DNA from 3 places in the Neptuniibacter sp. QD37_11 genome. Region 1 is predicted to be linked to each of the others. Evidence: predicted binding sites of a transcription regulator. Region 1 holds the regulator's gene; each other region holds the start of a gene.
What was found. Region 1 encodes LexA, which represses DNA repair genes until DNA is damaged. Its sites were predicted from a motif close to TACTGTNTANNTANACAGTA; they were not measured.
Positions count from the first base shown of each region.

Region 2: ACMXYT_RS05345 (S24 family peptidase) is a predicted target of LexA. The motif match lies at 4,370-4,389, and genes of this name have one in related genera.
Region 3: ACMXYT_RS18570 (LexA family protein) is a predicted target of LexA. The motif match lies at 3,428-3,447, and genes of this name have one in related genera.

Region 1 covers NZ_CP180552.1:2,299,784-2,307,362, reverse strand. Annotated here, with positions in the region: gene topA (type I DNA topoisomerase) at 1-1,888, shown strand, start outside; gene ACMXYT_RS10605 (DUF6586 family protein) at 1,900-2,424, shown strand; gene ACMXYT_RS10600 (hypothetical protein) at 2,430-2,684, shown strand; gene ACMXYT_RS10595 (cell division inhibitor SulA) at 2,778-3,236, opposite strand; gene lexA (transcriptional repressor LexA) at 3,239-3,847, opposite strand; gene dinG (ATP-dependent DNA helicase DinG) at 3,992-6,112, shown strand; partial or broken gene ACMXYT_RS10580 (DEAD/DEAH box helicase) at 6,124-7,431, shown strand.
Region 2 covers NZ_CP180552.1:1,190,327-1,197,905, reverse strand. Annotated here, with positions in the region: gene ACMXYT_RS05365 (diguanylate cyclase domain-containing protein) at 1-1,500, shown strand, start outside; gene ACMXYT_RS05360 (aldehyde dehydrogenase family protein) at 1,535-2,968, opposite strand; gene ACMXYT_RS05355 (DUF445 domain-containing protein) at 3,064-3,771, opposite strand; gene ACMXYT_RS05350 (DUF2986 domain-containing protein) at 4,084-4,236, shown strand; gene ACMXYT_RS05345 (S24 family peptidase) at 4,396-4,803, shown strand; gene ACMXYT_RS05340 (Y-family DNA polymerase) at 4,805-6,064, shown strand; RNA gene ACMXYT_RS05335 (RtT sRNA) at 6,118-6,239, opposite strand; RNA gene ACMXYT_RS05330 (RtT sRNA) at 6,282-6,403, opposite strand; tRNA gene ACMXYT_RS05325 (tRNA-Ser) at 6,446-6,533, opposite strand; gene ACMXYT_RS05320 (GGDEF domain-containing protein) at 6,760-7,579, shown strand, end outside.
Region 3 covers NZ_CP180554.1:233,416-240,994, reverse strand. Annotated here, with positions in the region: gene ACMXYT_RS18590 (hypothetical protein) at 1-125, opposite strand, end outside; gene ACMXYT_RS18585 (hypothetical protein) at 886-1,425, opposite strand; gene ACMXYT_RS18580 (hypothetical protein) at 1,535-1,738, shown strand; gene ACMXYT_RS18575 (Y-family DNA polymerase) at 1,740-3,008, opposite strand; gene ACMXYT_RS18570 (LexA family protein) at 3,010-3,417, opposite strand; gene ACMXYT_RS18565 (hypothetical protein) at 3,530-4,018, opposite strand; gene ACMXYT_RS18560 (helix-turn-helix domain-containing protein) at 4,187-5,023, opposite strand; gene ACMXYT_RS18555 (hypothetical protein) at 5,205-5,711, opposite strand; gene ACMXYT_RS18550 (hypothetical protein) at 5,817-6,287, shown strand; gene ACMXYT_RS18545 (hypothetical protein) at 6,536-6,853, shown strand; gene ACMXYT_RS18540 (methyl-accepting chemotaxis protein) at 6,854-7,579, opposite strand, start outside.

The sequences.
Region 1 (7,579 bases):
CATAAATGGCGAAACTTTCCGTCCAAGTTCAGAAGATGAAACTAATGCACATTTAGAGCAGCTTCGTTCGGCTTCATTTGAAGTAATCAGTCGTAAAGATAGACCGACCAGCAGTAAACCTTCAGCTCCATTTATCACATCAACTCTGCAGCAGGCTGCGAGTACGCGCCTTGGTTTTGGTGTTAAGAAAACCATGATGATGGCGCAGCGTTTGTACGAAGCAGGTTATATCACCTATATGCGTACGGACTCTACAAACTTAAGTGCAGAAGCCGTTGCGAACTGCCGTGAGTACATTGGTAATCATTTCGGTAGTAAATACCTACCTGATACACCTAACAGCTATAGCAGCAAAGAGGGCGCTCAAGAGGCCCACGAGGCGATTCGCCCATCTGATGTTAATGTTGAAGCGACTGCTCTTAAAAACATGGACAGAGACGCTGAGCGCTTATACGAGCTTATTCGTCGTCAATTCTTAGCTTGTCAGATGACACCTGCGAAATTCCTAAGCACGCGTGTAACTGTGTCTGCCGGTGACTTTGAATTAGTTACCAAAGGTCGAATCCTACAGTTTGATGGTTACACACGCGTTATGCCAGCGAAGGGCAAAGGTGAAGAAGATATTATCCTGCCTGATGTTCAAGCTGGCGATAATCTAAATTTAGTCGATCTGTTGCCTAAGCAACATTTTACGAAACCGGCTCCTCGTTTCACCGAAGCAAGCCTAGTTAAAGAGCTTGAGAAACGAGGTATTGGTCGTCCATCGACATACGCAGCGATTATTTCGACGATCCAAGATCGTGGTTATGTAGAAGTTCAGAACCGACGTTTCTATGCTCAAAAAATGGGCGATATTGTTACAGAGCGTCTAGGTGAGAACTTCTCTGACCTGATGGATTACAGCTTTACAGCACGTATGGAAGAAAGCCTTGATGATGTGGCTGAAGGCAGTGCTGATTGGAAAGCGCTTTTAGATCAGTTTTACGCTGATTTCTCTAAGAAGCTGGAAGAGGCGCAGGATGCTGAGAATGGTATGCGCCCGAATTCTCCTACAGAGACAGATATCTCTTGCCCAGATTGTGGCCGAGATATGATGATCCGCACCGGTAGTACAGGTGTGTTCTTAGGCTGTTCTGGCTATAGCTTGCCACCCAAAGAGCGTTGTAAGTGTACGATCAACCTAGTCTCTGGTGACGAAGTTGTTAGTGCTGATGGCGATGATGAAGAAGAATCTCGCATTCTTCGTAAGAAGCACCGTTGTAACCTATGCGGCTCAGCAATGGATTCTTATCTGATCGATGAGAATCGTAAATTACACGTATGTGGTAATAACCCTGATTGTTCCGGTTTTGAAGTTGAGAAGGGTGAATATCGTATCAAAGGATATGATGGGCCTGTTCTAGAGTGTGATAAATGCTCAGCTGAGATGCAACTTAAAACCGGTCGCTTTGGTAAATACTTCGGTTGCACTGAGTGTAAAAATACCCGTAAGTTGTTGAAAAACGGAGAGCCTGCGCCACCTAAGATGGATCCTGTTCCAATGCCTGAGCTTCAGTGCGAAAAGGTAGAGGATACGTACATCCTGCGTGATGGAGCATCTGGTTTGTTCTTGGCAGCAAGTCAGTTCCCTAGAAACAGAGAAACACGTGCCCCGAAAATTGTTGAAATACTGCCGCATCAGTCTGAGATTGATCCGAAATATGAATTCCTGTTCAGTGCGCCTAAGAATGACTCAGATGGAAACTTGAGTGTCATTCGCTATAGCAGAAAGACTAAAGAGCAGTACGTTATGACCGAGGTCAATGGTAAAGCGACTGGTTGGCGTGCATTCTATCGCGATGGTAAATGGGTCGAAGAAGAGACCCGTAAAAAAGCGAAGAAGAAATAATCGGGGATTTCATGAGCGGTATATATCAGGCACGCACGAATCAGAAGTTGAGCTTTACACGACTTCATCTAGAACAGCTTAAAAAAGCGCAAGATGACACCAGTTGGAGCAAGCATGCATTGATAGAGTCTTATAACGAATCAGTGTTGTTCCACCTGACGTCAGCCTATGATGCTTTTTTACGCGAAATTGCTGAATGGTATAAAGTCGATACGGAAAGCTTTCAAGGCTATCGTGCGTTAGCTGCGGAAATGGCCCAGACCGGCGTCGAAAGCCCTGAGTTGACACAGTTAAACAACCTAGAATCCGATGATTCATCTTGGTTGCATAAAATGATGTCCGCTTATGAAGCCTGCTGGCATGGTTCAGATGCCAAACAAGCAGTGACTGAAACTAACAGTGTTTCTGAAATACATGTGCTGCAGATCAATCCTGATCATGCAGAGGATGGTGAAATCATTACTGAGTATCAAACTTGGTTTGATTCACTGTCGGAATTAGTTAATCGCCTCAGAGAAGGCATGCAAGAGTGGTAAATTAAGTGTCAGGACTAACACCCGAGACCGTGCTTGAAATAATAGAACTTGATGAAGGTGGCCTAGCAATCCGGAATATGGACAGCGATGAAGAGCCGATGATTAAAGTTAATTTTTCAGATGCACTTAAAGAACAGTTAAGTGATCAATATCTAGATGTCGCTCGCGTTATGTTAACCGCAGGCATCCAGATGATGGCGGAATCTGGGGTGGGTTTAGAACAAGAGCCTGAAGAAGAGATCCCTCCAACTATTCATTAAGCAATCTCTGATAATGAGCTTCTCTCAGATAAAGCTCATTATTGGGGTGATGATACTTTAACTAGGCGCCTTTACAAAAATGGAAGCTAATACTTAACTATGTTGACGGCGTCTAATTATAATTCCGTGACTTTGTCCTTTCTTAGCGGCACTTTCTAAGTCGTTAAATTCTTCATCATTTAAGTATCCAGGCCATGATATTACAGCGTGGCTAGTGCCTGTGCTTAGCGCCTGTTTAGCAAGCTCAAAGGTACTATGTTTGTTATCTGGGTTGAGCAGAATGACTTTAGTCAGATCAATGCCTGCCTCAATCAGAAGGTTTTTCGGTAATAACACAGGTGGAGCAATCCACACAAACCAGCGATCATCCTGACTTAGTTGTGCAAGCAATGGCATCAACATTGGGATGTTAGAAAAATTCTCATCTTGGACAACGATTTCAGTCATCGTACCTGCAAGCTGATTAGCTGGCTTTTGCTTAGTGAAAATTTTTTCATTTGCAGATGTGCTCTGCATGATTGCTGTTGTTTGGTTCGCGTGAAATGCCATCATGGTTAGTTACCTCTACGAATAACGCCGACGCTTAAACCTTCTATTGCCAGTGGTTGTTCGTTTAAATCCACTACAATCGGTTCAAACTCTTCATTTTCAGCAATTAGATAAACGATGTTACCTTCACGCTTGAAGCGTTTTACGGTAACTTCATCTTCTATTCGAGCGACTACAATCTGCCCATCCTTTGCTGTTTGGCATTGGTGTACTGCCAGTAGATCACCGTCCATGATGCCTACATCTTTCATACTGCTACCTTTCACCCTTAAGAGATAATCCGCCTTAGGGTGGAAGAAGTCAGAGGAGATTGTGCAGTGATCTTCAACATGCTCTTGAGCAAGTATTGGCGATCCTGCTGCTACCTGACCAACAATCGGTAGGCCGCTATTTTCCTCTTCCAATTCAGGTACTCTGATACCTCGTGAAGTACCCGGAATAATTTCTATAGCGCCTTTTTTTGCCAGCGCTTTCAAGTGTTCTTCAGCTGCATTAGCTGATTTAAACCCTAAATCGCGGGCAATATCTGCGCGAGTAGGTGGGTAGCCGGTATCGCCAATGTGACGCTTGATGCAATCCAGAACTTCCGTTTGTCGTTTAGTCAGCTTCATGATCTTGTCTGTTTGTTTATACAGTACGTGTATTTTTATACAGTATTTTGGGTTTGTAAAGCAACTTATGTTTTTTTATACAGTATTTTTGTTATTAAACTGTCATAACTGTTAGAATCGCGGCTAGATTTTCGATGGAATACGGTTTTGTTAGATAAGCAGCTCAAGCAAACAATACAGCAGGCCTACAGTACTTTTCTCAATAACAGAGGATTGAAGTCTCGCTATGGCCAGAAATTGATGATTGCTGAGGTTGCGAAAACTTTGGGCGCTATTACTGCCAATTCTGAAGGCGAAAGGACCGGTGGTCAGCATATCTGCGTCACGGAGGCTGGTACTGGTACGGGTAAGACGATGGCCTATCTTTTGGCTTCTGTTCCTATAGCCCAGCAACGAAAAAAGAAAGTTGTTGTTTCTACAGCAACAGTTGCCCTTCAAGAACAGCTTATTCTTAAAGACCTTCCACAGCTGATTAGCGATGCCGGAATCAATCTTACTTATGGTTTAGCTAAAGGCCGAGGACGATATTTTTGTATTTCCAATGCAGAGAAAATATTGGAGCAACAGAATGAATTAGGCCAAATTGCATTGTATGAAGATGAAGTAGCTCAAAAACTTCAGACCTCAGATATTGATGAGGTTAAATCTCTACTTAGTCACTATGCCTCGGGTGAGTGGGATGGCGATAGGGATGCTTTAAAGAATACAGTGCCTGATGCTGTTTGGCGGTTGTCTACTAGCGATCATATGCAGTGTACAAATCGTCGCTGCAGTAACTTTTCAATCTGTCCATTCTTTAAGGCTAGACAAGAGTTGGATAAATGGGATCTGATAGTTGCCAACCATGATCTTGTTTTAGCTGATCTCTCTCTTGGAGGCGGCGCTATTCTGTCGCCGCCGGAAGATACCATCTATGTCTTTGATGAAGGCCATCACCTAGGCACTAAAACTACGGGGCATTTTTCTTATAGCTTACGTGTTAAATCCAGTATCCGTTGGATGAGCAAAGCAACACGCAGCCTCAATAAATTATTGAATGACGCGTCTGATCACATAGTACTTCGAAATTATATCGAGAAGTTAGCTAACCCTTTTGCAGATATGGAAAATTCCTTGAAGGAAGTCCAACTTCTATTAAATCAAATACTTGAAGATAAACTCCAAGGCCCAAGTGATCGCTATCGTTTTGCGCAAGGTATGATTCCTGAACCGTTACAGTTGTCCTTTCACAATTTTGCTCAGGCTGCAGAGAGAGTCGTTTTAAAATTTGAGCAGATTGTTGATCTTCTGAAAGAAGGAATGGATGGTGAGTTAGCCGATCTGCCCCTAGCTATCTGTGAAACTTGGTATCCGCAGATGGGTGTGCTTTTATCCCGTATGCAATCGATGTATTGGTTAGCTAATTCTTACGCTGTATCTGATTCGACATCAGGACTCCCGACGGCCCGCTGGATCGTTAAAGTAGATGGTAATGATGGCATTGATATTGAGTGTTGCAGTAGCCCAGTGTCAGCGGCGGAAACCTTACAAGAGCACCTTTGGAAAAACTGCTACGGTGCTGTTATTACTTCGGCTACGCTAACCGCACTAGGGCGGTTTGATCGACTATATGCTGATCTTGGCATACCAACGGATAGTCCTTGTAATATATTTATGAGTCCATTTGATTTTCAAAATGCGGCCGAATTGCATGTCCCTGCAATGAAAACCGATCCAGGAAACCCTGATGACCATAATGAAGAAATTTCGGCAATGTTATTGCCAATTTTAGAACAGGGAAGTGCATCCTTGGTGTTATTTAGCTCATGGCGTCAGATGCGGTATGTTCTTGAGCGTATGCCTGCTAGTATATCAGCAGATATTCTTGTGCAAGGCGAACTTGCCAAGCATGAAATTTTGCGACAACACAGAGAGCGTATCGATGCTAATAAACCAAGTGTTATTTTTGGTTTGGCTTCTTTTGCTGAAGGCGTAGATTTACCTGGTGATTACCTAACACATGTAATTATTACGAAGTTGCCATTTGGTGTACCGGATGACCCGGTTGAGGCAACCTACGGTGAATGGTTAGAATCGCAAGGGCGTAACCCGTTTCAAGAATGGGTTATCCCGATGGCATCAATGCGCCTCACCCAGGCTACAGGGCGTTTACTACGAACTGAGAGCGATAGCGGCAAAATAACATTGCTTGATCGACGGTTTATTACCCGTCGTTATGGAAAGCAGCTTTTAGCCGCTTTACCGCCTTATCGGCGAAATTTTTCTTAGGAATTGTTGAATTGAGTACAGAAAATAAATCAGTTGAGCAGACTGAAAGCGCTAACAAAAAAAGAAATTCTTCTGCACGTAAGCCTCAACGACGTCGTCGTTACAACAACCGCTCTAAAGCTGCGTCTTGGAACCCAGAACAATTCGTCGTGCCTGAGGTAGAAGGTAAAAAGCGTTTTTTAGATTTTAATCTGCCGGATGACGTCCTTCATGCGGTTTATGACCTTAAATTTGAATACTGCACAGGGATCCAAGCTGAAACTATTCCTGCTGCACTTGCTGGCAAAGATATCATTGGTAAAGCACAGACTGGTACCGGTAAAACTGCAGCTTTCCTTCTGGGTATTGTTACGGATTTGATTGACTACCCGTTAGACGAGAAACCTCGTTTAGCAGAACCTCGTGCTTTGGTCGTTGCACCTACGCGCGAGCTTGCACTGCAAATTGCTGAAGACGCAAAAGGCCTAGCGAAGTACACAGGTTTACATATTGTTAGCCTTGTGGGCGGTATGGATTATGAAAAGCAGCGCCAAAACCTTAAACGAAAGCCAGTTGATATCTTAGTCGCAACGCCAGGTCGATTGATCGACTTCATCAATCGTAAGGATGTCGATCTATGGAATGTTGAGGTGCTTGTTCTTGATGAAGCCGACCGCATGCTGAGCATGGGCTTTATCCCAGATGTAAGAACTATTGTCCGTAACACACCGCGTAAAGGTAGTGATCGACAGACACTACTTTACAGTGCAACGTTTACGGATGAAGTACTTAACCTTGCAGAGCAGTGGACTTTGGATGCGGTTAAAATCGAGATCGCACCAGAAATTAAAACGACGGACAATGTTAGTCAGACCGTTTATTTAGTCTCTGGCGAGCAAAAGTACCGTTTGCTTCGTAATTATATGGATAAGGATCACGCGGAGAAGGTTATCGTTTTTGGTAACCGCCGTGATGAGACGCGTAAGCTAGCAGACCGTCTATGTAAAGATGGAATTAAAGCTGCGCTTATGTCTGGTGAAATTCCACAGCAAAAACGCGTAAAAACGTTAGAAGATTTCCGCAGCGGTAAAATTCAGGTGCTAGTTGCGACCGATGTCGCAGGTCGTGGTATCCACATTGATGGTGTTACTCACGTATTTAACTATCAGCTGCCAGAAGACCCTGATGACTATGTTCACCGCATAGGTCGTACAGGTCGCGCCGGTGCCACAGGTGCATCAATCTGTTTCGCTTGTGAAGATGATTCCTTCCTTATTCCAGAAATTGAAGCTGAAACAGGCGTTAAGCTGGAATGTGTTCACCCTGAAGCCGAGCTGTTAGCTGAGCCTAAGTCTGCTGTTTCTGAACCCGCAATGGAAGAAGTACCTGAAACTACTGCTGAAGCGCTTGTTACAGAAAAAGAGGGCGAAGAATCAACCGTTGAACAAGCACCGGCTGACGATGCAGAGCTTGAAGAGAAAAATGCTG
Region 2 (7,579 bases), 1.1 Mb from region 1:
ACGATTCAAAATGCACTAGAGAAAGAGTTTGCTGCTGTTCATGAAAAGCATCTTTTACTTGCGCACAACACAACCGCTGCACTAGATCGTTATGCCCTCGATGTAAAAGCGGTGTATGACACAAGTGCTCAACTCGCGCAAAACCTTCACTTCCATCCAGAACAGATCTCTTTGATGGAACAGCTCAACATACTCGCTTTTGCACAATATGATTCTTCAGGAGACCTAATCGAAAGATACTACGGTCAAGCAGTTTTAGTACCGCCATCATTATCTGAAATAGAAATGATACCAGCAGAGATAAAACCAGAGATTCAATTCTCTAAAATTTTCATCTCAGAAAACGCTCCACCTACCATCTATCTTACGTCTGTAGGCCCCAAATCTAATATCTGGATTGCGGCTATTAACCCAAACTACCTTTACAACATTCAGAAATCTATTAGCTTTGGCGATAAAGGGCATGCAGCAATAGTTGATCAATTTGGCTCCGTGATCGCTCACCCTAACCCGTCCTGGGAACAAGCAGGAAAGAACATAGCCAAAATCAGCATCATCAAGCAAATGATGCGAGGAGAGTCTGGAGTAGCACAATTTTATTCTCCTGCGATGAATGCCGACATGATCGCTGGTTTTGCGACCGTACCAACCACAGGTTGGGGAGTAATGATTCCACAACCAACATCGGAGTTGGAATCAAAACTTAAAGATTTAAAACAGGTGACCCACTTAATAGCCGCTCTCTGTTTTATCATCGTTGCGCTATTAAGTTGGTGGATCTCAGGCATTGTTGTGAAACCAGTTAAACGACTGATCAAGATGACAAAGGACCTTTCGCATCACCAATACCCTCTCCCATTCAAAAAAGATGACTCGTTAACCAGTATCGAGATAGACACCTTAGTGACTAGCTTCAATACTATGGCTGAGGAAGTAGACCGCGGCCAAAAGGAGTTAGAAAAGCGAGTAATTGAACGTACAGAAGAATTACACAAAGCAGAAAAACAAGCTCGCCACTTAGCATCCCACGATTTAGTCACAGGTCTACCGAATCGTATTGCTATCCGCGCAGATGCGCAAAAACGCATTCATCGAAATGAGCCATTCACCCTGCTCTTTATAGACTTGGATGGGTTTAAACCGATCAATGACCAATACGGCCATCAAATGGGCGACCGTTTACTCAAAGCGTTCGGAGAAAGGCTACGATCAAATTTGGGTGAAAACGACAACATCGCCCGCTATGGAGGCGATGAATTTATCGTACTTCTGGATACTGACAATACAGAGAGTGCAAAGGAGACTGCAGAACAGCTATTAACCTACACACGCAATCCCTTTGCATTTGGCGAATATAAAGTCAGTATTCAAGCGAGTATTGGTCTAGCTCAATCCAAGCCCGATACACATGATCTAGACCAAATTATCCACGATGCAGACATCGCTATGTACAATGCTAAGAAAGCTGGCAAGAACTGCATCGTTTGTAGCTCAGTGTAAATATGTGTTACCAAGAAGGCTCTCAACAATCCAATTACGAAACGGATAGATCCCCTAAGATAGCCTTCGTTTCCATAAACTCTTCGATTCCGTACAGCCCCCACTCTCGACCGTTGCCCGATTGTTTATAACCACCAAATGGCGCTTTGATATCAACCGGCGCACCATTGAGATGAACCATACCGGTTCTCATCTGAGCGGCTATTGATTTTGCTCGTTCCAAATCACTTGAGTAGACACCACCGGAAAGGCCATAAATACTGTCATTAGCGATTGCTACCGCCTCTTCTTCAGAGCGATAAGTCATGATGCTAACCACCGGCCCAAATATCTCTTCTTGAGCAATGGTCATATCAGGCGTAACACCTGCGAATACCGTCGGCTTTACATAACAGCCTAATGAACAACCTTCAGGTAAACCAATACCACCAGCAACGAGTTCAGCGCCTTCATCCATGCCCTTTTGAATCAGAGCTTGTACGCGTTGCCATTGCAATTCTGATACCACCGGCCCCATCACTGTTTCTTCTGATTGAGGATCACCTACAACAATTAAATCCGCTGTTTTTTTGGCGATCTCAATGGTTTCTTTCAAACGTGATTCAGGGACTAATAAGCGTGTTTGAGCATTACAAGACTGGCCCGAGTTACCCATCACCGCTCTCACACAACGAGAAATAACTTTAGAGAAATCAGCATCGTCCAGAACAATGGCTGCGGACTTTCCGCCCAACTCTAAAGAGACCTTTTTTAAGTTTGCAGCTGCAGCAATAGAGACTTGCTTGCCTGCTTCTGTAGACCCCGTAAATGAGATCATATCGATCTTAGGGTGAGCACTCAGCGCAGCACCTACAGCTGCCCCTGTACCATCGATTAAATTGAAAACGCCCGAAGGAACCCCAGCTGCATGCATAATGTCTGCAAATATGTGCGCTGTGCGCGGAGCGATCTCACTAGGTTTTAGTACAACCGCACAACCTGCAGCAATAGCTGGCGCAACTTTACAGGTGATTTGATTTAACGGCCAATTCCAAGGCGTAATAAGACCGCAAACACCAATCGGTTCTTTAACGATACGGGTCGAGCCAATAACCTCAGTGAAATCATGCTTTTTAAGCAGACTTAAAGCCGCCTTAAAATGCCCTAACCCAGCCGGCACTTGAGCTTGGCGCGATAAACCCAATGGCGCGCCCATCTCTTCAGTAGTCGCCTCGACAAGTGCTTCGGCACGCTTTTCATATTCAGTAATAATACGCTGTAAAAGCGCGACTCTCTCTTCTTTGGAGGTTTGCGAGAAAGATGCAAAGGCAGCAACAGCTGCGTCAACAGCGAGATCGACATCATCATTATTACCAAGGCTAATTTGAGAGACAACCTCATTGGTCGCCGGATTAAAAACATCCAAGACGTCATTGCCTGATGACTTAATCCATTCACCATTAATATAGAATTTTTTTAAATCATTCATATCTCTCTATCCTTTCTATCGTCTCTCAAACATAGACCATTCATGCCGAAGCAGGCACAAAAAAAGCCGCGTTTGCGGCTTTTCTCATAGAAGCATTACACACCGATAATCGCTGCGATAAAACCGATCAAACCACCAAAGACACCACCCCAGACAACCAGCCAACCTAAATGTTCGCGAATCATCTGCTGTACAATCTCTTTGACCAAACTAGGTGTCAGTTCATCTAATCGCTGCTGAACAATGACTTCAACCTTTTCTTGCATCTCAGCCATAACATCAGGGCTTTCAAGCTCGTCTTTTAATAGAGTGATAAAATTTTCATCACGTGTCATCTCTTCAATTGAGCTTTTCATCTTTTCCACAAAAGGCTCTCTTAAAGGCTCAAGCGCATCGGTGCCACCCACCATGGCTAGCATACCCCCAAATGGAGAGTTTTGGATAACCTCGATAAGCGAATCAAAAGTCGGAGCAAAATCGACTTTTTCAATTACTGGCGCTAAATGTAGATCAGGCTGTTTACCATTATCAGCACTTAGAAAACGCTCAATATTCTCTTCAGTAAAAAATTGCTCCATCATTAAGGTTTTGATGCCGCGCTTAAAATCTTGGAAACGTGCAGGGATCACTCCTGAGCCATACAGCCCTGGAACTTTCTCAAACAACATATGTACAGCTAACCAATTGGTTAGCGCACCAGATAGAGCAAACAAGCCAACGGTCAATAACACACGATCATCTGTAATCAGACCCGCCGCAAATGCAGTAAAGGCAAGCAGATTCGTTAGAAGGCTTTTATTCATCGGTATTCATCTCAAGAAATATTTTTTTGGCGATCATATAGGGCTAAGGGGCGGTTTTAAAGCTCTAAAACCTTAGATCACTTATAGCATGATGTCAGTTTTACATTAAGAGTGAGATCTCAAATTGCTACATCATTATGCGTAGCACTAGGGAAACTACGAATAAGTCTTATGCTTTCTCAGTGGGTTATAAAACGACCAGATACGCGAAAGCCGGCGCAGTGACATGTCTAGACCTTTTCAAGCTCCCTGACATTATCGAAGCCATTTTCAGTTATAATCACTGTGATTTTTAAATAGCCGAGCTACAACATGAACCGCAAGAAAAAAATTAAGCAGATCCACACCAAGCGACTAAAACAGGCCAAGGCTAAATTAGCGCCAAAAAATAACAAACCGCGCTACATATCTAAAGCAGATAGAGCAAAGCTTGAAGAAACCTCGGAGACTCCTTCAGAGGTTTAAACTTTGACGCTAGAAGCTCTCTTTAAATACATGCCAACGGTAACGGCGGAAACTCTTACCCAGGCTCACACAGCCACCTCCATCACAACACAAACTTAAACTGGCACCTTTAAATCTCTACTGATAATATAAGTACTGTATATATAAACAGTACTTATTATGTTGCGCTTTATTCCTATCTACTCCAGCGCCGGTATCAGTGGTTTTGAATCACCTGCAGCGGAATATACCGAGCTAGCACTGTCACTCGATCAGCTACTCATTGATCACCCTCATGCAACCTACCTAGGCTTTGTTGAAGGTGGCTCTATGCGTGGTGTTGGAATATTCCCAAATGACCTTCTTGTCGTTTCACGAGCCGAAACGGTGAAGGAAGGCGATGTAATTGTTGCCACGCTAAATGGCAACTTCGTCTGCAAAATCGCGAGCATCAAAGAGAGAAAACTTCTTTCTTCTGCTCCCGGCCATAAACCCTACCAACTATCCGAACAGGATGAATTTTCTATCGAGGGTGTGGTTACACGTTCTATTCGATTATTTCGCCCATTAAAGAAGGGGCTCAATTAAGATGTACGCCCTGATCGATACTTCCGGAATGTACGCTTCATGCGAGAAAATATTTGACCCTACAATTCGAAAGCGCCCAGTTGTTGTCCTTAGTAATAATGACGGCTGCATTGTCGCAACCTGCCCTATTGCTAAAAAGATGGGCATTCCCAAATTTGGTCCCTATTTCAAAATCAAAGACCAACTAGACAGAGCAGGCGTAGTTGCCCGATCCAGCAACTATGAGCTTTATGCTGATATATCTTCACGCATGATGGAACTCTGCGCCTCTTTTGCTCCAGAACAACACATCTACTCTATAGATGAATGCTTTTTACGCTTTGACCACTACATACCACCCGAAGGCTGGTATGAGCTGAGTATGAAAATCAGAAGGAAGGTATGGAAGGAGGTAAGGCTCCCCGTAGGCGTAGGCTTTGGCCCAACCCCAACCTTAGCAAAAGCTGCTAATCACGCGAGTAAAAAACTACCCGGCTTCAGCGGTGTTGCCGTTATCGATAACGACCAAATCAGAAAGCAGATTCTGCAGCAGATGGAAATTAGGGATGTTTGGGGAGTCGGACGACGCATAGGTGAGCGACTCAACCTTCTCGGCGTCAAAACGGCTTGGCAGCTAGCACAAACGAAACCCGCGTTGATGAAAAAGCACTTCTCCATCTTAATCGCTAATACAGCAGAAGAACTCAATGGTTTAACAAGAATAAGCTGGGACGATGTTCGCTCACCCAAAAAGCAGATTTACTCCACACGCTCTTTTGGACAACGCATCACAGGACTCACCGATCTAAAACAGGCACTTGCTACACACGCAACCATCGCCGCGCAAAAACTAAGGGCCCAAGAGAGTGCTACCAGCAATATCATTGTTTTTGCACACAACTCTATCCACGATAAGGAATCATTTTTCAAACGCTCTGCATTCCACCAATTTGCTACTCCCACATGCGATACTGCAGTCATAGTGAAAGTAACAAGCCAACTGGCTGAGCAGATATACCAAACAGGAATCAGATACTACAAAGCCGGAATAGGCCTGTTAGAAATATCTACTGCAACCCCCTATCAGCCAGATATATTTACCCCTTCCGCTGACCAGCCAGAACTGATGAAGTGCCTGGATCAAATCAATTCAAAATACGGTCGAGACACCCTCCACCTAGCCCGTCAAGGCATTCAACAGAACTTTAAAATGAAACGGGAACTGTTATCTCCAAGGTATACGACACGGATAGAAGATATTCCTGTGTTTGAATGTTCGTAAACAACAGATACAAAAAGCACCGCGTTAAGCGAAGCTTTTTCGTTTTTAATAGATGACGGTCAGGGAGGGGTTATTCCACCCCTTCGAGGCCGTGGTCGCAGGCTCCCACGTTGTCTCGCTGCGCTCGGCTCAAACCCTCTTCTCGGGTTGTCATCCCTCCAAACTTCAGATACAAAAAAGCCCCGCAGTTAAGCGAGGCTTTTTGGTTTTTAATAGATCGCGGTCAGGGAGGGATTATTTCACCCCTTCGGGGCCGTGGTAGCAGGCTCCCACGTTGTCTCGCTACGCTCGGCTCAAACCCTCTTCTCGGGTTCTCATCCCTCTGAACTGTAGATACAAAAAAGCCCCGCGGTTAAGCGAGGCTTTTTCGTTTTTAATAGATGGCGGTCAGGGAGGGATTCGAACCCTCGATACGTTTCCGTATACACACTTTCCAGGCGTGCTCCTTCGGCCACTCGGACACCTGACCATCCTGCAATTAGTGGAGCTGATATGCTCAACACCAACGCGGCGCGAATTGTATCACAGCACTGACTGACCGCAAGCGGTTTGGTTAAAAAAGGCAAACAATTTCAGTAATTCATACTACAAATATCAAAGGATCAATAAATAGCCTAGTTTTATTGGTTGTACACTGAACAACTGTGAGTAAACTAAACGCTCAAAAATAAAAAATTATAAATATAAAATCTAAAATGCGGCCCATAACTGACCTTAAAAGCACACTATTCAACTCTCTCTATCGAGCTGCTTTGATTAGCTGCTTATTTGCAGCCATGATCGTATTTGCATTGATCTTTCTTTCTATCGAAAAGGATCTTCGGCAAGAGGGTCAATATCTTGGACAGTTAGTATTTAAAGATCTGCGCCAAGCGATGAATCAGGGCACCAGTTATGAGGAAGTTAATCAGCTCATTGATTCAATGAATGAGGATGCACCCGATATCACCTATAGCATGTATCGCGGAGCAGCCGTTCAGCAGCAGTTTGGTGGTGATCGAGCAATCACCGAAGAGATAAGCCAGCTGTTAGGCAGCAAACAGGATGCAACTCAGATCGAATCGCTGGATCAGATTCATTATTACCATGCTTTCAGATTCAAACAGGAGTGCTTAGCCTGTCATACCGAAGCACACCAAGGTGAGATAGCCGGCGTGTTGGACGTGACCTTTCCCGCACACAGAGTCCGCCTTCCTGTAAGCGAAGTTCTGATGGGTTTATTCTTAGTCTTCTCTATTACCGTTATCTCTTCCTACCTCTTTCTCTCTCGCGATCTTTTTGCCCATATAGTTAAACCTTTAAAACGCCTAGAAAGAAAGCTCAAAGAAACTGAAGGTCACCACAACCTTAATGAAAAGCTAGCACTCGACTCAGAGCTAGAAGAGATCAATAGCATTGAGCACTCTTTTAACTCTCAACAAGCGTTATTACAGACTGCCTTTCAGCAGGTAGAAGAGTTATCTATCTACGATAAGTTAACGGGGACCTACAGCCGTCATCAATTAGAGCGATTAC
Region 3 (7,579 bases), on a different replicon from region 1:
TCAAATTCCACTCCTTTTGTAATCAAAAAGCGCTCGATCTGCTCCTGACATACTTTCTCATCTACGTAATCAAAGCGGCCTCGAGAGAGGAGTTGAATAAGCGCTTGAATCGGCTCGATAGACATTCTGATTGATTCCTTAATCTGAATTCAATACTATAATATAAATTAAACAGATATGCAAAATTATATAAATAGATGTCTGATTGCGTTTTAGATGATTTTTCCTATAAGACCTGTGGTTTATGTCATGCACTGGCCCCACAAGTTTACCTTTGCATTAGCTGCAAGGGGGCTGGAAAAACTCAATTATTCCCTATGCCTGACTCTATTAACTCAGCCACTTCTATCTCGCGCCTCGATTTTTGAAATCAAACCACCAAAAAAGATGAGATGGTTGCGGTATCTAAGAATATCTATGTAGACCTACTGACCTCCATTAAAGTCCAAGATGTCTTTGAACCGATGGTAGATGAGGATATTGTAGACAGGGTCATTGCCTTAGCCCCGCGTGATGTCAAAAAGGTTCTTCAGGGGCGATATTTCAACCTATGTTAATCAGCATGGCGCTTCACCACCAGCATCATTTAGCCTACGGGTAACGCCGCACGACATAGACTTAACAGTTAATACGCCAGAAGTCCAGTTTGGCTTCATGAAGCACTAGATCACGAATGATCATTATAGAGGCCTGCATCGTTATTAGAGGTTTTGTCGCATTCCTATTAGGCTTCAGGGCTTAGCCTTCCCTTTCTCAGACACGGGAGTGGAAGGCATTCGTTCGCGGGTGCTTGCTATCTTACTTGGGCTTTTTCGCTTCTTCTAAGCGAGCTTGCATTTGAAGATTTAGAACTGCCTAGTGGAAATAACAAACATCCCAGAAAGCCTAAACGTGGAGGCCCGGTAATTCGGGTATTATAATCTCCTTCGCCTGAGTCTTGTGAAGGTTGTAGATCAGATTGTATTCAAACTGCGTGAGTGGACGACCTTCATCCGTAATCATCGTGTAAACCTGCTTTGCCAGTGTCCCTTTCTTAAGTTCATAGGGAGGAGGCTCAACCCAACGCAGTAACGACGTTTTAGGCTTGTTGAGGTAAACTACACCATCCACTACAATCCTTAGCCTATCAATGGAAGGGTCAATGTGCGGCTTAGGGCAGTAGCCTAAAAAAGCTACGGTTCCCAGCAGGATATATATCAAGGTGTACAAAGAAATTGTGCCGTACGGGATACCTACGATTGCTGCTTTAAGGATAAAAGGCAGCGAAAGCGATGTAATAGTGAACGATGCCAAAAAGATAGCAGCGAGCTGGTTGTATTTTTGTAATTTCCGCTCATAGATAGCCGTTAAGTCGTACCATTCTTGCAGCATTCTACGTGTAAAAGGGCGGCGAATCAGTCGCTCAGCACTTGTTTCAATTATCATTAGATTGTTGTTTTTTATTATTTTTATTTAATATATCATTAATTAAAGAATAACTTCCACAAGCTAGAAGGATATTTTCCCTACAGATGGAATGGCGCTAGGGTGCATAATGATTACGTATATTCTACTGTTTATTTCGTTCTTGTCTGCGGACATCATGCTAGGCCTTTGTATCGCTAAATTACCCAGTGAGGGCATGGGGATTGAGTTGACCGTCCTGTTGCTAGCATTTTGGGCGGTAAGCGCTGTTCTCTTAAAAGTGATGGCCGAGGGCGTACTTCACTTCCGTAAGCTATCTAACACTGAGCCTTAACTCACTTGCACTTAATTACAGGAAGGTCACTTAATCGTGTCGTGTACTGCTTGGATAAGAACTCTCGACGCATGCTGAACTTTTGCTCTACCCCCTGACCTGCAACAAATACAGAGTTACGCCCATAGCGGCCATTAATCTTATCCAGACACGCCATCAATTCTGGCTTATCTTTATTGATGGTGAACATATCACGCTGGTAGGTATCCTCTCTCACTAGATCCAGTAGCCCTACACCCACTTTATAGAAGCGTATACCTCGGGAATAGATTTGATCAACCAACCTGCTCGCAGCAGCGCTTAATAAGGTGGTATCAGATGTGTATGAGGGAAATTTGTGCGTAAAACTTCGGCTGTAATAGGGCGCATTATCATGAGGTGAATTGGCCCCAAAAACCACCATATGCCCGCTTAGGCTATTCTGATCGCGGAGCTTAGATGCCGCGATGCCGACATGCGTCAAAATGGCTTGCCTGAGTGATGCTTTATCCATCACTCTCTGACCAAAGCTTCGGGTGGAATAGATCTCCTTCTTAGGAGCCCGAACCTCGTCCCAATCCAGTTTTTTAATGCCTTTAAGCTCATAGACCGTACTCTCAACGAGTACGCTGAATTGCTTACGAATCCAACCCGGGTCACACTCTGCCAACTGCCACGCATTTTTAACCCCTAGTAATTCAAGTCGTGCAGCCAAACGTCGTCCAATCCCCCAAACATCTGTTAGCTCCATCTGACTTAGAATACTTCTCCGAACGTGATCACTGTCGATCACTGCGACACCATTAAATCCCTCAATGCGCTTTGCTGCGTGGCTTGCAGCTTTTGCTAACGTCGGAGTAGGGCCGATACCAACGCCAATAGGCAGGCGTACTTCTTTCCATACTGTCCTCCGCATATACCTACCATATGCATCCCACCCTTCAGGGGGTGCAGAATGGCTAGAGCCGAAATCGAGGAAGCATTCATCGATACTATAGATATGGGAATTCGGTGCAAACCGTGAGCAAGTGTCCATAAAGCGCCTCGACATATCAGCATAAAGCTCATAGTTTGAGGATCTGACCACAGCATTTACCCGCTGCAGATCCTCCTTTACTTGAAAGTAAGGGACAAACTTTTTACCAACACCGGCATCTTTGGCTGCCTGATTAACGGCGCAAATGCAGCCATCATTATTTGTTAGCACAACAACGGGGCGACCCCTAATCTTCGGATCGAAAACGAGTTCAGCATTGGCATAAAACCCGTTGATATCCAATAGAGCTTGCATGTTAATTCAGTGCTCTGTGGAGAGGGCGGTGTAAGCGAATAGATCGGATCACGACTCCTTCCACCATAAAATCATCCCCCTCTTTGAGCTGGTGGTCTCGATAGCCTTCAGAGGCGCTCACAAGCCGCCGGTTTTTAGTGTCAGCTATTTTGCAGACAAAACCACCGTTCAGGGTAGCGACAATGATGTCACCATTACGAACCTTCTCAGCCCGCGAGACGATAAGGATATCTTCTGGGAAAATACCAACCCCAGTCATGGAGTCCCCCTCGACTACCCCTAGATAGGTAGCTGACGGGTGTTCAATCAAGATTTGATCTAATGAGAGTTCTAATTCTGAATACTGGGCAGCCGGAGATTCAAATCCAGTAATCCCAGCCTGTGCTTTCAGTGGGATGAACTTGAGCATGACAGACCTATACTGTTTTTTTATACAGTATATGACAGCAGGAAGAATGAATCAAAAGATTTGTGAGAAAGGCAAGCCCTGCAATGACAGCAGGGCTTGCTCAAGCATTAGGTTAATGGCAGCGACGTTGACTCATGCGGTTATATGCCATCTGCAAGCCACGGTTACGTAGAGTACGCTCACGGTTAACCAGAGCGTTATTGCCGCTCGTGCGTGTGGTAGGGGCAGTAGGGCGCAGAATCCGCAAAGCCTCTTCACGCTTGATATTTGCCAGTCGATCAAACTGATTATTCAATGCCTGATTCTCATGGGCTTGTAGTGCGTCCAACACTTTTTCTGCCCGACCAGAGCGGTACAATCGGCACACAATATTCAGCTGAGCATCTGAATTTTCATCATGGAAATCCAGTGGCGCATCACAGAAATAAATTAGGTCCTTGCAGTTTAAGTCTTTATGGCGAAGTACCTGTTTAATCTCCGCAGGTGTGCATCCAATCAAATTGCTCAACTCATCTGATGTTAGCGGTGTACCACGCTCAATCAGACACTCAAGCACACGCCGGTACAGGTTAACCAGTAGGTTAAATTCTAGACTACTCATTTGATCACCAGTTATTCCAGTGGGTTAATTGTTGTGTCTCTCGACATTACGTATGAGGTTTTTATTAATCTGTGAAAACGATCACCAAGCAGTTGAGTTACGGGACTGACTCCATAATACTGTATAAATAAACAGTATCAAGATGTACTTTGGTTCAGTCCCGTTTTTTTACACCTTCCGGTGAGTGATGGCCGTTACGCGCCCGACAACGTTTAGGGTTGAAATATCATCATCGGATAGAGTGGTAACACCACTTGAATCTTTGGTGCGCCACCCTTGTGGAAGGTTACGGGTAAACTCGCGAACCCAAATATCACCACTGACATCAATTACATAAAACCCGCTCTCATTAATTTCTTCTGCATGCTCAACCTCAACACAGTCATCTTTTTGCAAAGTAGGCGCACAGTGGCTATCGGTAATGATGCGCTTCAAAGCAAGCGGGGGAGTCTCTTGCGAAGAGGCAGGCCCATCAAACTCATCCACCTGACCATTAGTAATCAGGTTATGAATATCTAGCAGAGTTTGCGTGGAGTCTTTACCATATTTTACAAGTTCGACAACTTCATTCTGCACCGCTTCATCATGTGACTTTAACAAGCGTTTCATGCGATCCGTAGGCAAAGGGCGGTCACCAGAAGTGAAATGCGACAAATATAGTTTTGAGTAACCAATGGCCTTACCAGCGTCCTCGCGACTATACCCAAGTGCTTTAATTAAAAAGCGGAGCTTTTGGTGCTCCTCTCGCGCCAATAATTCAAGGCGATCTTTATCTTCAGAGCGGATAAGGTCATCAAGGGAGAAACGCAAGATACTTGCAATCAAACAAAGAGTAGGAAGGGTATGTTTTACAGTACCTTTGGTCAGACCTTGTGCCTTAGCGGGCTCAATTCGGTAATGTTTTGCGAAGGATTTTACAGCACCATTAAACTGCTCTTGAATTAAGCGATTAAGAGTATCTAGTGCTTCTGGGCTGAACTTGAAGGTTTGAGGAATACTTTTCATGTCAGTTCTCGCTATCTGTAATTATTAGAGGCGTTGCTCTATGTTAGGAATACTAACTCAGATAAGCTCACATGTAAATAAAAAGCTCACATCTATTTTAAATAAGCTCACATGTGTGAGCTTAATATTTGGCATTGTGCAAAAAAGCAGGCCATGCCTGCTTTATGTGAGCTAAACTTAATTAGAAGTAGAACGTTTTAACCGCATCCTTTGATGTGAAGCGCTCAGGCGTTTGAATGTCACATGCGCTCAGATCCTTATAGGCGCCAGAAACATCCATTTTTGCTTCACTGTTTTCACTAATGAAACAAACGGTACTGATCACACCCTCAGTATCACCACAATATTTGCGCGTCAGGAAATACGCCGTATAGTCGCCATCAATTGCTACGACACCATAATTATAACTATTGAATACAATGTCTTTATGGTCACCTGATTTTGTATTAGGTTCTACTGGAGCCATACGGAATTGAGAAAGGTGCAAGGTTTCCTTAGGACCACCTTTAACAACTTCCTTAGTAGAAGGGAATGACGCTGCCAAATTCACTGTCTCTAATGTATAGACAGCTGGTTTTTTCTCTGTCATAGCCCACTTGCTGCTCACTGCGCAATCAGCAGATGCCATGCCAGACAAGGATAGAGTGGCAGCGGCAATTAAACCGGCCGATAATTTTTTTATTTGCATGGTGACTCCAATGTAAGTTTTTTATTATTATATTGATTTTTAATTATCTTTCAAACATCATTTGGTTATTGGGATCGATATTCATAAGAGGAGGTATACTCTACAGTGAGCAACATGGATATTTTGACCATTTCTCGACAGCTAGTGGATCAATTCCATCAGAATGCCCACCGCTGGTCGGGAAAGGATCGTCAAACAGCTCTAACCCGTATTACCAAAATAGCATTAGCTGCTAAAAGCCAAGGGGTGCCTACTGTATGCCAACTTTTAGAGCTTCGCGCTGGAGATGCAAATGATAATGGCGGGAGCGTTACAGTTGGCACCGAACTCCTCTTAAGTGCAGCAGAAGCCTCGCTTGAAGCTATTAGCATGCAGGATGATATCGGCCCGTACGTCGTAACGCTTAAAAAGACACTTGATCGTCAAAGACCAATGCCTCCAACTGTACTAATTTACAGTAATAAGTCGCTAGACAGCGTATTGCACCGCAGATTAATGTCGCTAGGCATTCAATACGCTGTGGGCTATAACGCAAAATGCGACACGCGTATCGCTGACAAGGCTCACATTGCTTAACCTTGCTGCTCAGGTGCGATTACAGTCATACCCCGATAATTAAGGCAGCTTCATGATTAACAACAGCAATATACTTATAATAATGCAATTGGGGCCTCTGACGACTCATTCAAAGAATTGAGTCGTAGAATTAGGTGGATTTTTTGTTCAAGAAAATTAATTTTGATTATAACTAAAATAAATATTGCAGCCTGTTAATTGTTGATTTATATTCCGAGACCCTTGTTATTAAATAGAGTTATATAAGCGTGACAGATTCCATCGAAGCCTTAATCAAAGATCTAGATGATGACGAAATTGCAAAGTTACTAAAAAAGATTCCTCAAATAGGGGCTGAGAAGCTTGCCAAAAGGCTTAAATTCAAAGAAGAGAAAGCAGCCCGCACAGCCCGAATTAATAATTTCAATAAACGGCATCAAACATCTGGCGATACGCATACAGCAGGTAAGAAAGTCGCAACTTTAAAACCAAATAATGAAGTTAATAAATCGCACCCCACGATTTCAAATAATGCTGCCGCGCTAGCAGAAGAGGCGGGGTACGATCTTTCAGTTTTACTCAGGTAACTATTCTTTGTTCCAAAACTGTTGAGCTAGCTCGGAGAAGTCTTTTGCTAAACTAGCCATATGTTCACTGGTCTGTGCAGTAGTGTCAATTGAAGTAACGCTTTCTTCGACTTTATCCCGAATGGCATGAACGCTTGTATTGATCTCATCAGCTACAGAACTTTGTTGCTCAACAGCAGTCGCAGTCTGAATGTTCATTTGCGTAATCATTTCAACTGAACCTACAATATCATCCAGTGCAGAGAGCGTGCGCTGACTCAATTCTTCACATTCCGTCATGTGCTCACGACTCTGCTGCATAACATTAACAGCATTGTTTGCACCATCCTGCAAAGAATTGATCATAGTTCTAATCTCTTCTGTGGAGGCTTGTGTCTTACTGGCCAGCACTCTAACTTCATCTGCGACAACTGAGAATCCGCGCCCCGCATCACCTGCGCGAGCAGCTTCTATAGCAGCATTTAGTGCGAGAAGATTCGTTTGCTCAGCGATACTTTGAATCACCTCCAGAACTTTTGAAATATCACTGCTGCGCTCTTGAACCGTTTGAACCGTTTCTGCAGCTAAACCAATTTCATTGTGTAGTGAGTTAAGTGAATCTGCACTTTCCTTAACAATGGCTGCACCGCGCTCAGCTGCATCTCGGCCTTCATTGGAGCTTTGAGAGGTTTGTTGAGCATTATTTGATACCTCCTGAATACTTGTGGACACTTCATTTAATGCTGC